Regions from separate parts of the Alistipes ihumii AP11 genome, predicted to be linked through region 1. Evidence: riboswitches for the same ligand, from Rfam matches in the RefSeq annotation. Region 1 holds a riboswitch; each other region holds the start of a gene.

Region 1 (3,723 bases):
TTCTGAATGGTTGCCAAAGTATTTTTGGACCGCCGCCGTTTTTCACAAGAATGAATACCGGCCGTGTAAGCGCAACTTGTTTTTTGTCGTGGCCTCTCCGAAACGAAGCGATCTAGCCGAGGCATTCGAAAATACGGGCTGGGGATCGTATCCGGATCGGCGCGGGGTCCGGTCCCGGTCGCAAGCGGGCTCGTTCGGCGGACGATATGGGGGCGGAAGCTCGCCGATCAACGGGAATGCGGGATAAGGTCAGTCGATATAGGTCAGATCGACGAATTTGCCGCGCTGCCTGCGCTCCTCGATCAGTCGCTTCAATTGTTTCTGACGTTTCGGAGCGATCCAGCGGCGCGCGAAAATATTCGGAATGGCGACCCCGACAGCGATGCAGAGAATAATGAGAGAAGCCTGAATGGCATTGTTCATCGCGATGGTCACTTCGCCTACGACACCGCTCATGTCGATGAAGGCGAAGAGCGCCCGATACATCAGCACGCCCGGAATCATCGGAATGACGCTCGGAATCGAGAGGCAGTGATGGGGAGTATGGAACCAGTGAACGGCCCTCGTAACGATTATGCTGATCAGGGCGGAACCGACCAGAGACCCGATTACCGGCCCCCAGTCCAGACCGATGTTATGATTGCTGGGCCCGAGATTGACGAAGTTCCGGGTACAGACGGCGATGATGCCTCCGACGGCTACGACCCAGAGCAGGCGGCGCGGAATATTGAAGATCATGGAGAATCCGACGGCCGATATGGCCGCGGCGACAGCGAACTCGAGATAGGTGTGATGGGGCGTCATACTCAGGTCTTTCACGAAGTTGTCGATTCCGCAGACATGGATGGCCAAGGCGATGCCGAACGCCATGGCGACGACGATCAGCAGCGTATTGACGGCTCTCGTAATGCCTATCTGTACATAGCTGTCGAGCATGTCGCTGACGAAGTTGATCAGCGGGACTCCCGGCACGATGAAAAGGGCGCAGGCCATCAACGGATGCCACGGCGTGTCGGAGTGGAACAGCGTATGAAGAGGGGCGGGCAGATCGAGCGTCGAGATAAAGGCGGAAGCCCATGCCAGCAAAGTGGAAACGAATGCGGCGACGGCGATGTTCATATAATGATTGGAACCCAGTTCGTTGAGTACGGCCCGCAGGCGGAATCCGAGAATGGCTGCAATGGAAGCATAGAGGAATGCCGGCCAGTCGCAACCGAACTGGATGCAGAATCCGCCGCAGGCAAACCCGGCACCGACCGCTACTTGCCAAGAGGTGTAATTGCGTTTCCTGCTCCGGATGTTTTCCAGCTCTTCCTCGTATCTTTCCAGCGAATAGTCTTCCCGGATCGCCCGCCATGAAAGTTTGCTGACGGCCGAAATGGCCGTCATGTTGATCCCGTGTTTCTCGCAGCGCTGGAACTTGGAGAACGAATGCTCGCTGTCGCTCAGGTTGACCATGAGCATATTGTAGTTGATGTAAATGTGCAGATGCTCGTCCGGCAGCCCCAGGTAGGCGGCCGTGCGTTTCATATTGCGCATGATGCGGCTCGTGTCCGCTGCGCTTTCCATCAGCAATTTACCCGTGCGCAGCAGCAGATCGAGCTTCCGTAACAGAAGTTTTTCCGAGTGTTGCGTCTTCTCCATAGTCGTTGTTTCCATTGAGAGTGAGCAAAAAACGTATGTCGGTCCGTGACGGTCGGCCGTCGGCGAGAGGCCATGCCTCGGAAAGCGGCGTCGTGCGGCGGCGAACCTCTCCGCGGTCTGTTCCTTTCGCGGACTTCCCGTTTTTTATCGAACTAAAAAACGGTCGCATGCCGTTCCCCTCCTATGCCTTCGGGCGAGAACGGCCTTTCGGTGAATCGGCAGGTTTTCCGGCCGGACTCTTTTCTCGAAGCCTTCCCTGTCTCGGGGCCGGCGGCAATCCGATTGATCTCGAGACATTGAACGGAACTTCGCGGCGGCGGGACTTTCCGGGACTTCCTCCGCCGATGCCCTTTTCATCCGGACGACGGAGAAATGTTCCTGAAACCGATCCGGCCGCAAAGATATTAAGATTCGGATTATTCGCATCCGGGTTAGGGTAAAATCTTATACTTCGACAGACGACTGCCTGCCTGTCGGGTTTCCGGTAGTAAGAACGTTTGATCGGACGGCGAATACGGGTGAAAATATCCGATGATTTCAGTCCGGGCGATAGAGATCGACCTGTATTGCTGCAATACTTACATGATATTTCGATTTTCTGTAGCCCTCGTATCTCCCTGAATCCGGAAAAGTGACTTCTTCTCTTTGAAAAGCAGGCCTCCGCTTCGGAGCCCTTAAAAAAACAGGACAGGAACAATAGAGTATAAAACGCACGCCGATAATGTTTTAGCGATATTGCACCGGAGGTAAGCGAGCGGTTTGACCGCACGAAAAGGCATAGTTCGGAAAGAGTTGCGTTACAAATCGTTACCGCGACTTTTTTTTGGGGGGGGCTTTGTTTTTAATGTGTTGATTTTCAGTTTATTGCATCGGTTTTCACGACAACAAATAAGTCTGACTAACGTATTATTACTAAAAGTTTTAGAGTTATGGCAAGAAGCACGTTTGGAGGTCCGCTTTTCTATAATTCAGACGCAAAAGGTAGCTTAGGGGTCGTTTTTCCTTCTCACCACCCCCGCCCCTCCTTTCTCCGTCTTGACGAGCTCGTATCGGTCGAGCCTCTCGTACAGCTCTCCGAGCGTTTTGCGGCCGTAGCGCTTGATGCGGTACTTGGGCATCAGCTTCTTGAGCGCCGTTCCGACCTGCGAGAACGGCGCCTCGTCTTTCCCTGCGGCGGCCGTCTCGAACGCCTTCTCGAACAGAGGCATGTCTCGGCGGATAAAGTGCTCCGGCGTGCTCGGCAGCAGCTCCGGCTCGACTCCTTGCTGCTGCCCGGCATAGCGGCACTCCCGGCACGAGGCGACCGGCACTTCCGGCGTCTTGCCCTCTCCGAAGCCGAGCACCGTGAGCCCGGCCTCGCGTATACGCTGGGCCAGCATCGTGTAGTCCCCGTCGCCGGCGGCAATACAAAAACAGTCTATTTTCCCCTCGTGCAGAATATCCATCGCGTCGATGACAAACGCCATCTCGGTCGTGTTCTTGTCCGCCGTGTGCACGAGCCTTCACCGGTCGGAACGAGTGCGCTTGGGCTTCCTCTTCCCGTTGGGCTCGCGTCCGTCGGGTCCAAAGCCTTGGCTATCCTGCGCTCGGTTATCGTATGATAAGGGGGATTCCATTACGGGATGCCGCAGCTATTCCGTTCCGCATCATCGTCCATCCCGCATCGCGATTGAAATGTTCCGCACCTTGAATGGAATATGAAAGGACGAAAGCTCTAAACGCTCTATGTCAATGGAATATCTGATTTTGCAGCGATCGCGGCGTTTCATTGCTTTTGCGACGGCCGCCCGGAAAATGCAATGTGCCGAGCCCTGCTCGTCGCCTGTTCGAGAAAATATCCGACCCGCGGCCCGTATGAAAATGCCCGTCCTGTTTAAGACGCTTCTTTCCCGCTCAGGGACGGTCGGGGCCGATCAACTCGTAGCGGTCGTTGACCTCGAGCCATCGCGCGGCAGGGAAGCGGTCGGCGAGATAGGCTTTCAGATAGGTCCGGGTGTCGCGGACGATCGGCTCGGGAGCGGGCGGGTACAGGTTGTACGCGACCGCCGCCACTTCGATGTTCCGGTTGCGGCAGGCTTC
Region 2 (3,723 bases), 920 kb from region 1:
CTATGCCGCTGCGGAAAAGGAAGTGAACGAAATGGCGGAGGAATTCTCCCAGAGCACGACGCCGATGCAGTACGCTACGCTGAACTCGCAGGCTCAGACCGATAAGGAGTATGTCGGCGAAAATCAGCTTTCCGGCCCGCTGGCGAAGTACGCCTTCGGTCCCGACAACCAGAAAATGTACGGTCCCGTAAAAGAGGGCGACACCTATACGCTAGCCCGTGTCGTCGATACCAAAATGCTGCCCGACTCGGTCGGAGCCCGTCACATCCTGCTTCCTGCCGGACAGGCGGAGCTGGCCGACAGCATCGTGAAAGCACTGCAGGGCGGCGCCTCGTTCGCCGAGCTGGCGGAGGTCTACTCGAACGATCCCGGCTCGAAAAGCAAGGGCGGCGATCTGGGCGTCTTCGCCCCCTCGCAGATGGTTCCCGAATTCGGCGATGCGGTTCTCGCCAACGAAAAGGGGAAGGTCTTCACGGTCGATTCGCGTTTCGGAACGCACATCGCCGAGGTGACCTATCTGAGCAAACCGACCAAAAAAGTCCAGCTCGCAACGATCACCTACCGGATCGAGCCGAGCCAGACGACCCAGCAGGCAGTCTACGCGAACGCCAGCAAGTTTATCGCCGAGGCTCACGGTTCGTACGAGAACTTCGACAAGGCGGTCGCCTCGAACTCGCTGTCGAAACGCGTGGCCCGCATCCGCAATACCGACCGCAACCTCAACGGCATCGACAACTCGCGTGAAATCGTCCGCTGGGCTTTCAACGGAGAGAAAGGCGACGTTTCCGCGATCATGGATATCGACGGCAACTACATCGTCGCAGCAATCACCGGAGTGACGGCGGACGGCATCGCGCCGGTCGAATCCGTTTCGAAACAGATCGCCGATATCCTTCGCCTGAGGAAAAAGGGAGAAATGCTGTCGGAAGAACTGAGCGGGAAAGGCTCGCTCGCCGAAACCGCATCGAAACTGGAGACCGAGGTGAAGGAAGCCTCCGGCATCGAGTTCAACTCGTTCTATATCGAAGGAGTAGGGGTCGAGCCCAAGCTGATCGGAGCCGTGACGGGTGTCGAAGAGAGCGCCCAGTCGAAACCGGTCGCCGGTAATGCGGGCGTCTACCTGTTCGACGTCACTTCGCGCAGCGCCATAGAGACCGTCACGCCCGAAAGCGAGCGCGTACGCCTCGAAGCCAATGCGCAGGCATACATCATCGAGCGGGCCAATCAGGCGCTCGTAGATGCGATCGAGATCACCGACAACCGGGTGAAGTTCTTCTAACTTCCCGGGGGAAGATCTTATTCATTATCAGGAAAGCCGTCTCCCAGTGGACGGCTTTCCGTTTTTCCGGCGTACAAAGACATATACGGGTTGCCGCCGTCCGAAACTCCCCGAACAGCCGAGTGGGCAAGATTCGGCCCGGCAGCACCGGTTCCGCCGCTCTTTCCGCCGGAATCGCCCGATCCGTAAGCGCTTCTCCTTTGGCCCGCACCGCTCCGGGATATGCCGATATGCAACTCCGCCGGCTTTTACACTGAACGTGCGATCGATCGATCGGTCGGCCGCTCGGTCCGCTCCTATATCCCGGCCGGAACGGAAACTTGGAAATCTCAGAGGCATACACAGCATATGAATTATCAAAGCAAAATATCCCCCATTCGCGAAGAAGGCTGAAAACCGCCCGTTCTTTCTCGGATTAGGAAAAAATTAATACATTTGCCCCGGATCGGTTTGCCTTTCCGCACTCAAGGAAGTAGGCAATAATAGGGAATCGGGTGAAAGTCCCGGACAGTCCCGCTGCTGTGAGGTTCCGTTTCGTCCGACACGATCTGTCGCCACTGGCGCCGCGCCGGGAAGGCCGTCGGACGGGAACGAGTCAGAAGACCTGCCGGTTCGTTTCGCGTTTCGGAGCTTCGTGGGTTAGGCTCCGGAATATGCAGATCGTCAAGTCCGAGCGACAAAGGGTAGACCGAATGTCAGGTCCGTCTTTTGCAGAAGAGACGAAAAGGGTGATTGATCGGAGAGCGTGGTGACAACGGAGAATCGGAACAAGAACGGCCGGACGGGCAAGTCGCATCGGCCGGCGGAATACGGAGACGGTACGGAGCGGCTGCCGAACCGCACGGAAGTCGCGCCGTGTGCCGACTCGATTCCCGCGGCAGCTTTCCGTTCAGGCGGACCGGCGCCCGCGACGGACGGACAAGTCGAACCAAACTTGTTGTTATGATAAAAAAAATCGTGATTGCCAACCGGGGAGAAATCGCGGTGCGCGTGATTCGCTCGTGTCGCGAGATGGGTATCAGCCCGGTGGCGCTGTTCTCGGAAGCCGACCGGCTGTCGAGGCATGTGATGCTCGCCGACGAGGCTTATTGCATCGGCGGAGCCGCCTCGAAAGAGAGCTACCTGAACATCGACCGGATCATCCGCGTGGCCCTGGCCTGCGGAGCGGACGCCGTGCATCCCGGCTACGGATTTCTGTCGGAGAACGCCGACTTCGCACGCCGGTGCGCCGAGGCGGGGCTCGTGTTCATCGGCCCCCGGCCCGAAACGATCGACGCGATGGGAGACAAGATCTCGGCCCGCAGGAAAATGATCGAGGCCGGCGTTCCGGTCGTTCCGGGCACGCAGGAGAACCTGTCCGGAGCCGACGAAGCCGTCGAGGCCTGCCGCCGCATCGGCTTTCCGGTCATGCTGAAAGCGTCGCAGGGCGGCGGCGGCAAGGGAATGCGTCTGGCGCGGTCCGAGGACGAGGTCCGCGAGGCTTTCGTGGCGGCACGCTCCGAGGCGGTGGCCTCGTTCGGCGACGGAACGATCTACATCGAACGCTTCGTCGAAGAGCCTCACCATATCGAGTTCCAGATTCTGGGCGATACGCACGGAAACGTGATCCACCTGTGCGACCGGGAGTGCTCGGTACAGCGCAGACATCAGAAAATCGTCGAGGAGAGCCCGTCCCCGTTTCTGACGCCGGAACTGCGCGAGAGGATGGGCGCCGACGCCGTGGCCGCGGCCCGGGCCGTCGGATACGTCGGAGCAGGCACGATCGAGTTTCTGGTGGACAAGCACCGCAACTACTATTTTCTGGAGATGAATACCCGTTTGCAGGTCGAGCATCCGATCACCGAGGAGGTGACGGGCGTCGATCTGGTCCGCGAGCAGATACGCATCGCAGCGGGCGAGCCGCTGTCGCTCGCGCAGCCCGACATCGTGCAGCGGGGCCATGCGATCGAATGCCGGGTCTGCGCCGAGGATGCGGCCGCCGGGTTCATGCCGTCGCCGGGTCCGGTAAGACAACTATCGGAACCCGGAGGTCCGGGCGTACGCATCGACGGATACGTCTACGAAGGATACGATATCCCTATCCACTACGACCCGATGATCTCCAAACTGATCGTGCACGCCGACACCCGTGAGCGAGCGATCGCGCGGATGCGCCGCGCTTTGGACGAGTACCGGATCACCGGTGTCAAAACGAACATCGGCTACCTGAGCTCCATTCTCGGCGTGCCCGACTTCGAGCGCGGGTCGTACGACACGTCGTTTCTGGAAAAGAACGCCGTCCTGCTCGGCTCCGCCGCTCCGCAACAGGACGAACGAACCGAGGATCTGGCCATGATCGTGGCGTATATGAACTATATCGTCGATACCGAGAGCGGCGCCGGCGCGACGGCCGCGACGGCCGGCGACCAGACGAGCCGGTGGCGCGAATTCGGCAAGCGCAAGGG
Region 3 (3,723 bases), 860 kb from region 1:
CGCAACGCATCGATATAGGCGTCCCGGTCGGTCATGTACGAGGCTCCGAGCTCGGCGCTGTAATAGATGCCGCAGTTGAAGCGGATGAGGCCGATCCCTTCTTTCTTGAGCAACTCGAGCGTTGCGAAAGAGTCCGACAGGTCGATCCGCAGTCCGTCATCTGTGAATTTGAGCGCGCAGTTGAACAGGTCGTAGCAGTTCATGCCGATGTCGCGGTACTTGTGCCCGGCAAGGAAAATGGTCGGCTCGCGGTTCGGGTCGTCTTTCGCCCGCTCGACATAGAGGCCCTTGCGCGCCCCGGAATCGTTCCAATAGGTTTGTACGGTTTCGTTCGCTCGCGAGGCGGAAGCCGCCGCGAGACAGGGACCCGCCATGGCCGCTATGGCCAGTACGGATCGGTAAAGCATTCGTTTGGTCATTTCCATTTGGGTTTTCACAGCAAAAATAAGACACCCGGGCCGTAGGAGCAAGGCTGCGGCCGGCTTTTTCTTTGCCTTGACAGCGCTGCCGGGCGTTTCGTCAGGTGGTTTTATTGATTGTCTGAGGCTTATGCGATACGGGAAGCGCCTGCAACCGAACGGTTTCGGCGGATAGTCGAATAAATCTTTTCCCGAACAGTTGCATTTTTGACGTAAATTTTATTATCTTTGCACCGCGTTTGAACGGAAGTGGCCCGAGGCCATGTTCGAACGCGGAACTCGTTCGGGGTGTAGCGCAGCCCGGTTAGCGCGCCAGCTTCGGGAGTTGGAGGTCCCGGGTTCGAATCCCGGTACCCCGACCAAATTCAAATCCGCTTATTTAAGCATCGAGCCCTTGCATCCCGAGCAAGGGCTTTTTTGTTTTCAGTCTTTGTGCTTGCGAGGGCTGGGCCGGTACGTTTCCCTTGTCGAAATGCCTGAAAGAATCGGATGTATGCGGAATACCGGCTGGAATGTAAAAAGATGGCGGCCGCCTGCCGTTGAGGATAGGCGGCCGCCGGAGAGGGCGCTTCTTTTAGGCTGTGAGCGAGAAAAGGATGGTGCAGAGAATGGATACGACAAACAGAATGCTGAGCGTCAGCGTGGCCGTGTCCGCTTTTTCGAGTGCGGTCGATTGCTTTTTTTCCATAATCTTTTGTTTTTCGTTGATTGCTTCCTTGTGGGGGCTTGCTTTCCGTCCGTTGAAAGAGGTCCGGTAGGACGCGATGCAAAATCGGAGCCGTTTTGTCCGTTTCCCGCCGTTTGCAGGCTGCTCGTGCCGGCTTGCCGCCGTGCAGGGAAAGATTCCCAGCCGATTGCCCTGCGGAAAAATGTCCGTTTTTTTCCGTGCGGACTTCCGTTCCCCGGATGCAAAGCCTGTGGTATTGATCGAACGTCGGGCGGCTTCCGTGAGTAACGGGGCAACGGCCTGCCGTCGTCCGCTCCTGTCCCGAATCGGCTCGTAAGATACGCTCATCGAAGAATAGCGTTGGGCAGAGCGATTTCGGCGGTCCTTGACGCGAGCCGCTCGCGGGATTCCGGAGCGTATGGAAGTGGCTGCGGACTTTCCCGTCTCGGTCGAATCGGCTCTTCGTCCGGGCTGTTTTTGCTTTTGGGGGTACTTTGTTCCGATATATTCGCTATCTTTGCGAACGTGTCGAGGCTCGATCCCGACGGGCGGACCGTCCGGGAGACGAATGAGGGAACGCCGTGCGAATCGGCGACAGTTACCGCTGCTGTATGTCTCGGCTTCTTTTCGGTCCGGGTGGCCGGCAGAAGCGAAACGTTCCGGAACGGATGCCACTGGCCTTTGGGCCGGGAAGGCTTCGGAGCGGAGACGAGTCAGAAGACCGGCCCGGCACGTTTCGATTACAGCCTGCGGTGTATGGGCCGGTAATCCGTCCGGAGCTTCTCTGCGGACCGGTTTCCCCTGTGGCCGTGCTGTATGATAATGTACGGCGATTATGAAAAGAAGAATCCTTGTCGCGCTATTGGCGTTGCTTCCGGCTTTCGGGATCGTGACGTCCTGCATGGACTACGGGGCTCGGGCTCCCGAAAAGATCGGTGCGGACGGCCGGGGGCTGTTCATTACCAACGAAGGAAATTTCATGTACGGGAACGCTTCGTTGTCCTACTACGACATCGATTCGATGCGGGTGGAGAACGAGGTGTTCCGTCGCACGAATACGATCAAGCTGGGCGATGTGGCCCAGTCGATGGCGATTCGCAACGGGCTGGGGTATGTTGTCGTCAACAATTCGGGCATCATATTCGTCATCGATCTCGATACGTTCGAGCTCAAGGGAATGATCGAGGGACTGCTTTCGCCCCGCTACATCCATTTCCTGAGCGACGAAAAGGCCTATGTGACCGACTTGTACGCTTGGCACATCACGATCATCAATCCGAAAACGTTCGAAATCACCGGCCGCATCGACGTGAAGATTCCGGGCAAGAATCAGCCGTCGACCGAGCAGATGGTGCAGTACGGCGACTTCGTTTTCACGAACTGCTGGTCGTACGATAACAAGATACTGGTCATCGACACGCGCACCGACAGCGTCGTCAAGTACATCGAGGTCGGCAAACAACCCACTTCGCTCGCGCTGGACCGTTTCGGCAAGATATGGACCGTCACCGACGGCGGTTATCCCGGAAGTCCTTACGGACAGGAGGCGCCGGGGCTCTACCGGATCGACGCCGCCACCCAGCGGGTCGATAGGGCTTTCATGTTCCGGTTCGGCGACCGGGCGTCCGAGGTTTGTCTGAACGGCACGCGCGATACGCTGTATTTTATCAAGGATCATGTCTGGCGCATGGACGTCCGCTCCGAATCGCTGCCCGAAAAGCCGTTTCTGGAGAATATGACAGGCAACTACTGGTACGGGCTGACGGTCGATCCCCGGACTTCCGAGGTCTATCTGGCCGATGCGCTCGATTACGTGCAGCCCGGCTGGGTTTTCCGTTACTCGGCCCGGGGCGGGCTGCTCGACAGTTTTCAAGTCGGCATCATCCCCGGGGCTTTCTGTTTTAAATGACGATCGCTATGAACCGACTGTATAGGACCGCTCTGGCGGCCGCGCTGACGCTGACGACAGCCTCCCTGAGGGCGGCGAACGGGACCGTCTGCGAGTCTCCCGAGGCGTCCGAGCCTCTTTCCTCGCGCACGATTCGGCTGAAGGAGGCCGTTGTGACCGGGCGGCGTCTGGCCGACATCGGAGTGACGAAGATGAATCTCGATTCGGTGGCGCTGCGGCAGAACGTGACCAACAGTTTGGGCGACCTGCTGTCGCAGAGCACGCCGGTATTCATCAAGTCGTATGGCCGGGGAACGATGGCGACGGCTTCGTTCCGGGGCACGGCTCCCTCGCATACGCAGGTGACGTGGAACGGCATGAAAATCAATTCGCCCATGCTCGGCATGGTCGACTTCTCGCTGATCCCTTCCTATTTCATCGACGAGGCGAGCCTCTATCACGGAGCCGGTTCGGTCGGGGTGTCCGGGGGCGGTTTGGGGGGGGCGATCACGCTGGGGACCAAACCGCTGGGCGAATCGGGAGCCGGCGTGCACTTCATTCAAGGCATCAGCAGTTTCGACACTTACGACGAGTTCCTGCGTTTCACCTACGGCACCCGGAAGTTCGAGTCCTCGACCCGCGTATGCTACGTGACCTCCGACAACGATTTCGAGTATCGCAATTACGATAAGTACGAGCAGATCGACGGGCAATGGGTCTATCCGATGGAGCGGAACAAGAACTGCTCG
Region 4 (3,723 bases), 560 kb from region 1:
AGAACTTGTTTCCGCCGACTCTTTCCGCTCCCCTCTCGCGGCCCGGAAAGACGTCGTCGCCACCGAGCCGATGGAGGGATTCGAACCCCCGACCAGCTGATTACAAATCAGCTGCTCTGGCCAACTGAGCTACATCGGCAGTTCACAGCATTTTAGGGTTGGCAAAAGTACGAATAATTTCTTAATGCACAAACGGAATGCACTAAAAATTTAACCGTCTCGGCTAAATTCCCTTCGCCTCACCGGATAATCGCGCAATTACTGAGCGCAAATCGGCTTCAAATATACAACGGATTTTTGGAATAACGAAATTTTTCATACAAAACACGCGCTGCGGAATCAAAATTGTAACATTTTATCCACATTTCCCGCACGGATTGCGACGCAATCGCGACCGAAAGCCCCGGAGTCCCGCCGCATTCCCGGAATAAAGCGTTAATTTTGCAGAAAGGTTTCCGTCGGGAGAAACATTTGCATAACGCTCCGACAGAAATTTCCCTCCCGCGCAGGAAGACAGCCGGCAAAAACGGCACTCCTCCGCCCTCGGGAAAATACGATCATAAACCTTTCTTGCCCTATGGTATCGCAAACCGAGTTCTCGTTGCGCCCCCGTCCGCGCGGTTGCCATCTGGTAACCGACGAAATTCTCGCGCAACTGCCTCCGCTGCCCCGCGCGGGGTTGCTCCACCTGTTCCTGCAGCACACTTCCGCCGCCCTGACGATCAACGAAAACGCCGACCCGGACGTGCGCTCCGACATGGCCTCCGTGTTCGACCGCCTGATCCGCGAACGCGAGCCCTATTACGCTCACACGCTCGAAGGCGACGACGACATGCCGGCGCACGCCAAATCGACGCTCGCCGGCGTATCGCTGACGATCCCGATTACGGCCGGCCGGCCGAATCTCGGTCTGTGGCAGGGCATCTACCTGTGCGAGTTCCGCAATCACGGCGGCGCACGCAGGATCGTCGCCACGGTCGTTGGCTGACAGAACGCATAAGCACTTGTCCTGTTACAATCCGAATAAATATCGGATCGACGTTTTCAGGTAAATTTGTTTTTTTTCCAATTCACAATACATTGCGTTTCTCGAAAAGCTTCCCGGTCAAAGGTTATGGCACGAGTGAATCCGCCGGTCTTCCGTCGAGCCGGTGCGGAAGCACGATGTGTCGGACACCTCTGGCACTCTCGAAAGCCATGATCTCAGGACCCGTAAAAATCCTTCGGCAAACAGATTTTCCTTAGCGGTCAGCCCGCTGTCGAATATCCCTTTATCAATTTACAAAGGCGAGAGAAGCAAGTTATTTTATTTTCATCGGCAAATTTTATCCGGTAGCAGGAAACCGGCCGGCGATCTGAAATCTCTCGCCCGGACATGCCGAAAGGGCGGTTCGTTCGAGGCAGGGACCGCCTCCGAGCCAGCGGACTTCCGAAGCTCTCCCGGCTCCGGCAAGGCACGGGAACGCCGTGTTCGCCCGCCGAAACAGCGAGCCCGGCCGCAGCCCGGACATTTTTGCAGGTCCCGGTCCGCCGACCGGCACAAAACCGTACGCAATCATCCGTTTATCGAAAAATTGAAAGACGAATCCCGTAATTGTTGATAAAAAGTCGATACTTTGCACGGACCTGACCGGAGCCGGGCCGGATTTGTGCCTACCTTTACATTGTTTCGGCGGCGCGACGCTTCGCGCCCGAAAGAGGGAACGCCGTGAAATTCGGCGACAGTACCCGCTGCTGTGATTCCCGCCGAACCGAGGGCAACAGGCCACTGCAAATCCGTTTGCGGGAAGGCGCCCAAGGGAAGGGATCAGTCAGAAGACCTGCCGGACACGAGAAACGAATTTCCGCCTTCGGGAGTTAAGGCAAGGAGACACCGACGCGGACCGGTGCGGTCTGCTCGCGCGCAGACGCGCCTCCCCCTCCTCCCCAGTTTTTCCGCAAGGCAGATTTCCGTTTTTCGGTCGCGGGCTTGGCCCCCGGCAAACGACATGCAACGAACAAAAACGATACTGCAATGAACGGAACCAGTTTCAACATCGTCAAACGGGACGGCAAGCACGAACCTTTTTCGATGGACAAAATCACGGCGGCCATCGAAAAGGCATTCCGCTCCGTGGGCCAGACACCGACCGCGGAAACGCTCGGCAAGCTGACCTCCTGCCTTTACATCCACGAGGGGACGAGCGTGGAGGAAATCCAGAATCAGGTCGAGCTGACGCTGATGAGCCACGGCTACTACGGCGTCGCCAAGTCCTTCATCATCTACCGGCAGCAGCATTTCGAGGACCGCGAGGTACGCGACAAGCTCGCCTTTCTGGTCGACTACTGCAACGCCGAGAATCCGGCTACGGGCAGCAAGTACGACGCGAACGCGAACGTCGAGAACAAGAACATCGCCACGCTGATCGGCGAGCTCCCCAAGCGCAACTTCATCCGGCTGAACCGCCGGCTGCTGTGCGACCGGATCAAAGAGATGTACGGCCGCGAGATGGCCGACAGTTACATCGAGCTGCTCGACCGGCATTTCATCTACAAGAACGACGAGACGAGCATGGCCAACTACTGCGCCAGCATCACGATGTACCCTTGGCTCGTCGGCGGGACGATCTCGATCGGCGGCAACTCGACCAAGCCGACGAACCTGAAATCGTTCTGCGGAGGATTCGTCAACATGGTCTTCATCGTCAGCAGCATGCTCAGCGGCGCTTGCGCGACGCCCGAGTTCCTGATGTACCTGAACTACTTCATCGGGCAGGAGTACGGCCCGGACTATTACCGCGATCCGGATCGCGTCGTCGACCTGTCGCTCAAGCGCCGTACGCTCGACAAGGTCATCACCGATTGCTTCGAGCAAGTCGTCTACTCGATCAACCAGCCGACCGGCGCGCGGAATTTCCAAGCCGTTTTCTGGAACATCGCCTACTACGACCGCTACTATTTCGAGAGCCTGTTCGGCAACTTTTTCTTCCCCGACGGATCGCGGCCCGACTGGGATTCGCTCGACTGGCTGCAGCGCCGCTTCATGCGCTGGTTCAACGACGAGCGGACCAAGACGGTGCTCACCTTTCCCGTCGAGACGATGGCCCTGCTGTCCGAGAACGGCGACGTAAAGGACAAGGAATACGGCGAGCTGACGGCCGAGATGTATGCGGCGGGCCACTCGTTCTTCACCTACATGAGCGACAATGCCGACTCGCTGAGCAGCTGTTGCCGGCTGCGCAACGAGATTCAGGACAACGGTTTCAGCTACACGCTCGGGGCGGGCGGCGTATCGACCGGGTCGAAAAGCGTGCTGACGGTCAATCTGAATCGCTGCATCCAATACGCCGTACGCAACGGACGGCCTTACACCGAGTTTCTGGAAGACGTCGTCGACCGCATGCACAAATTCCAGCTCGCCTATAACGAGAACCTGAAGCATCTGCAGTCGAAAGGCATGCTGCCGCTGTTCGACGCGGGATACATCACCATGGGCCGCCAGTATCTGACCATCGGCGTCAACGGACTTGTCGAGGCGGCCGAGTTCCTCGGCATCGAGATCAGCGACAACCCGCAGTACGCCGCCTTCGTGCAGGACGTGCTCGGAATCGTCGAGAAGTACAACAAACAGTACCGGACGGCCGACGTGCTGTTCAACTGCGAGATGATCCCCGCCGAGAACGTGGGCGTCAAGCATGCCAAATGGGACCGCGAGGACGGCTACGTCGTCCCGCGCGACTGTTA

Evidence for each region. A riboswitch is a leader RNA that binds a small molecule or an ion and turns the genes downstream of it on or off. The one in region 1 is predicted to bind cobalamin.
Region 2: it holds a riboswitch for cobalamin, as region 1 does, so the genes downstream of both, accC (acetyl-CoA carboxylase biotin carboxylase subunit) here and NQ491_RS03700 (threonine/serine exporter family protein) in region 1, are expected to answer to the same signal.
Region 3: it holds a riboswitch for cobalamin, as region 1 does, so the genes downstream of both, NQ491_RS00295 (YncE family protein) here and NQ491_RS03700 (threonine/serine exporter family protein) in region 1, are expected to answer to the same signal.
Region 4: it holds a riboswitch for cobalamin, as region 1 does, so the genes downstream of both, nrdD (anaerobic ribonucleoside-triphosphate reductase) here and NQ491_RS03700 (threonine/serine exporter family protein) in region 1, are expected to answer to the same signal.

The regions. Positions count from the first base shown of each region.
Region 1 covers NZ_CP102294.1:926,078-929,800, reverse strand. The annotation lists gene NQ491_RS03700 (threonine/serine exporter family protein) at 250-1,644, opposite strand; cobalamin riboswitch at 1,845-2,048, opposite strand; gene NQ491_RS03695 (NYN domain-containing protein) at 2,631-3,110, opposite strand; gene bioD (dethiobiotin synthase) at 3,538-3,723, opposite strand, start outside.
Region 2 covers NZ_CP102294.1:1,847,275-1,850,997, forward strand. The annotation lists gene NQ491_RS07470 (peptidylprolyl isomerase) at 1-1,279, shown strand, start outside; cobalamin riboswitch at 1,709-1,905, shown strand; gene accC (acetyl-CoA carboxylase biotin carboxylase subunit) at 2,222-3,723, shown strand, end outside.
Region 3 covers NZ_CP102294.1:64,432-68,154, forward strand. The annotation lists gene NQ491_RS00285 (cellulase family glycosylhydrolase) at 1-419, opposite strand, end outside; tRNA gene NQ491_RS00290 (tRNA-Pro) at 704-781, shown strand; cobalamin riboswitch at 1,600-1,830, shown strand; gene NQ491_RS00295 (YncE family protein) at 1,922-2,995, shown strand; gene NQ491_RS00300 (TonB-dependent receptor) at 3,004-3,723, shown strand, end outside.
Region 4 covers NZ_CP102294.1:1,490,073-1,493,795, forward strand. The annotation lists tRNA gene NQ491_RS06105 (tRNA-Thr) at 66-139, opposite strand; gene NQ491_RS06110 (secondary thiamine-phosphate synthase enzyme YjbQ) at 578-988, shown strand; cobalamin riboswitch at 1,654-1,842, shown strand; gene nrdD (anaerobic ribonucleoside-triphosphate reductase) at 2,015-3,723, shown strand, end outside.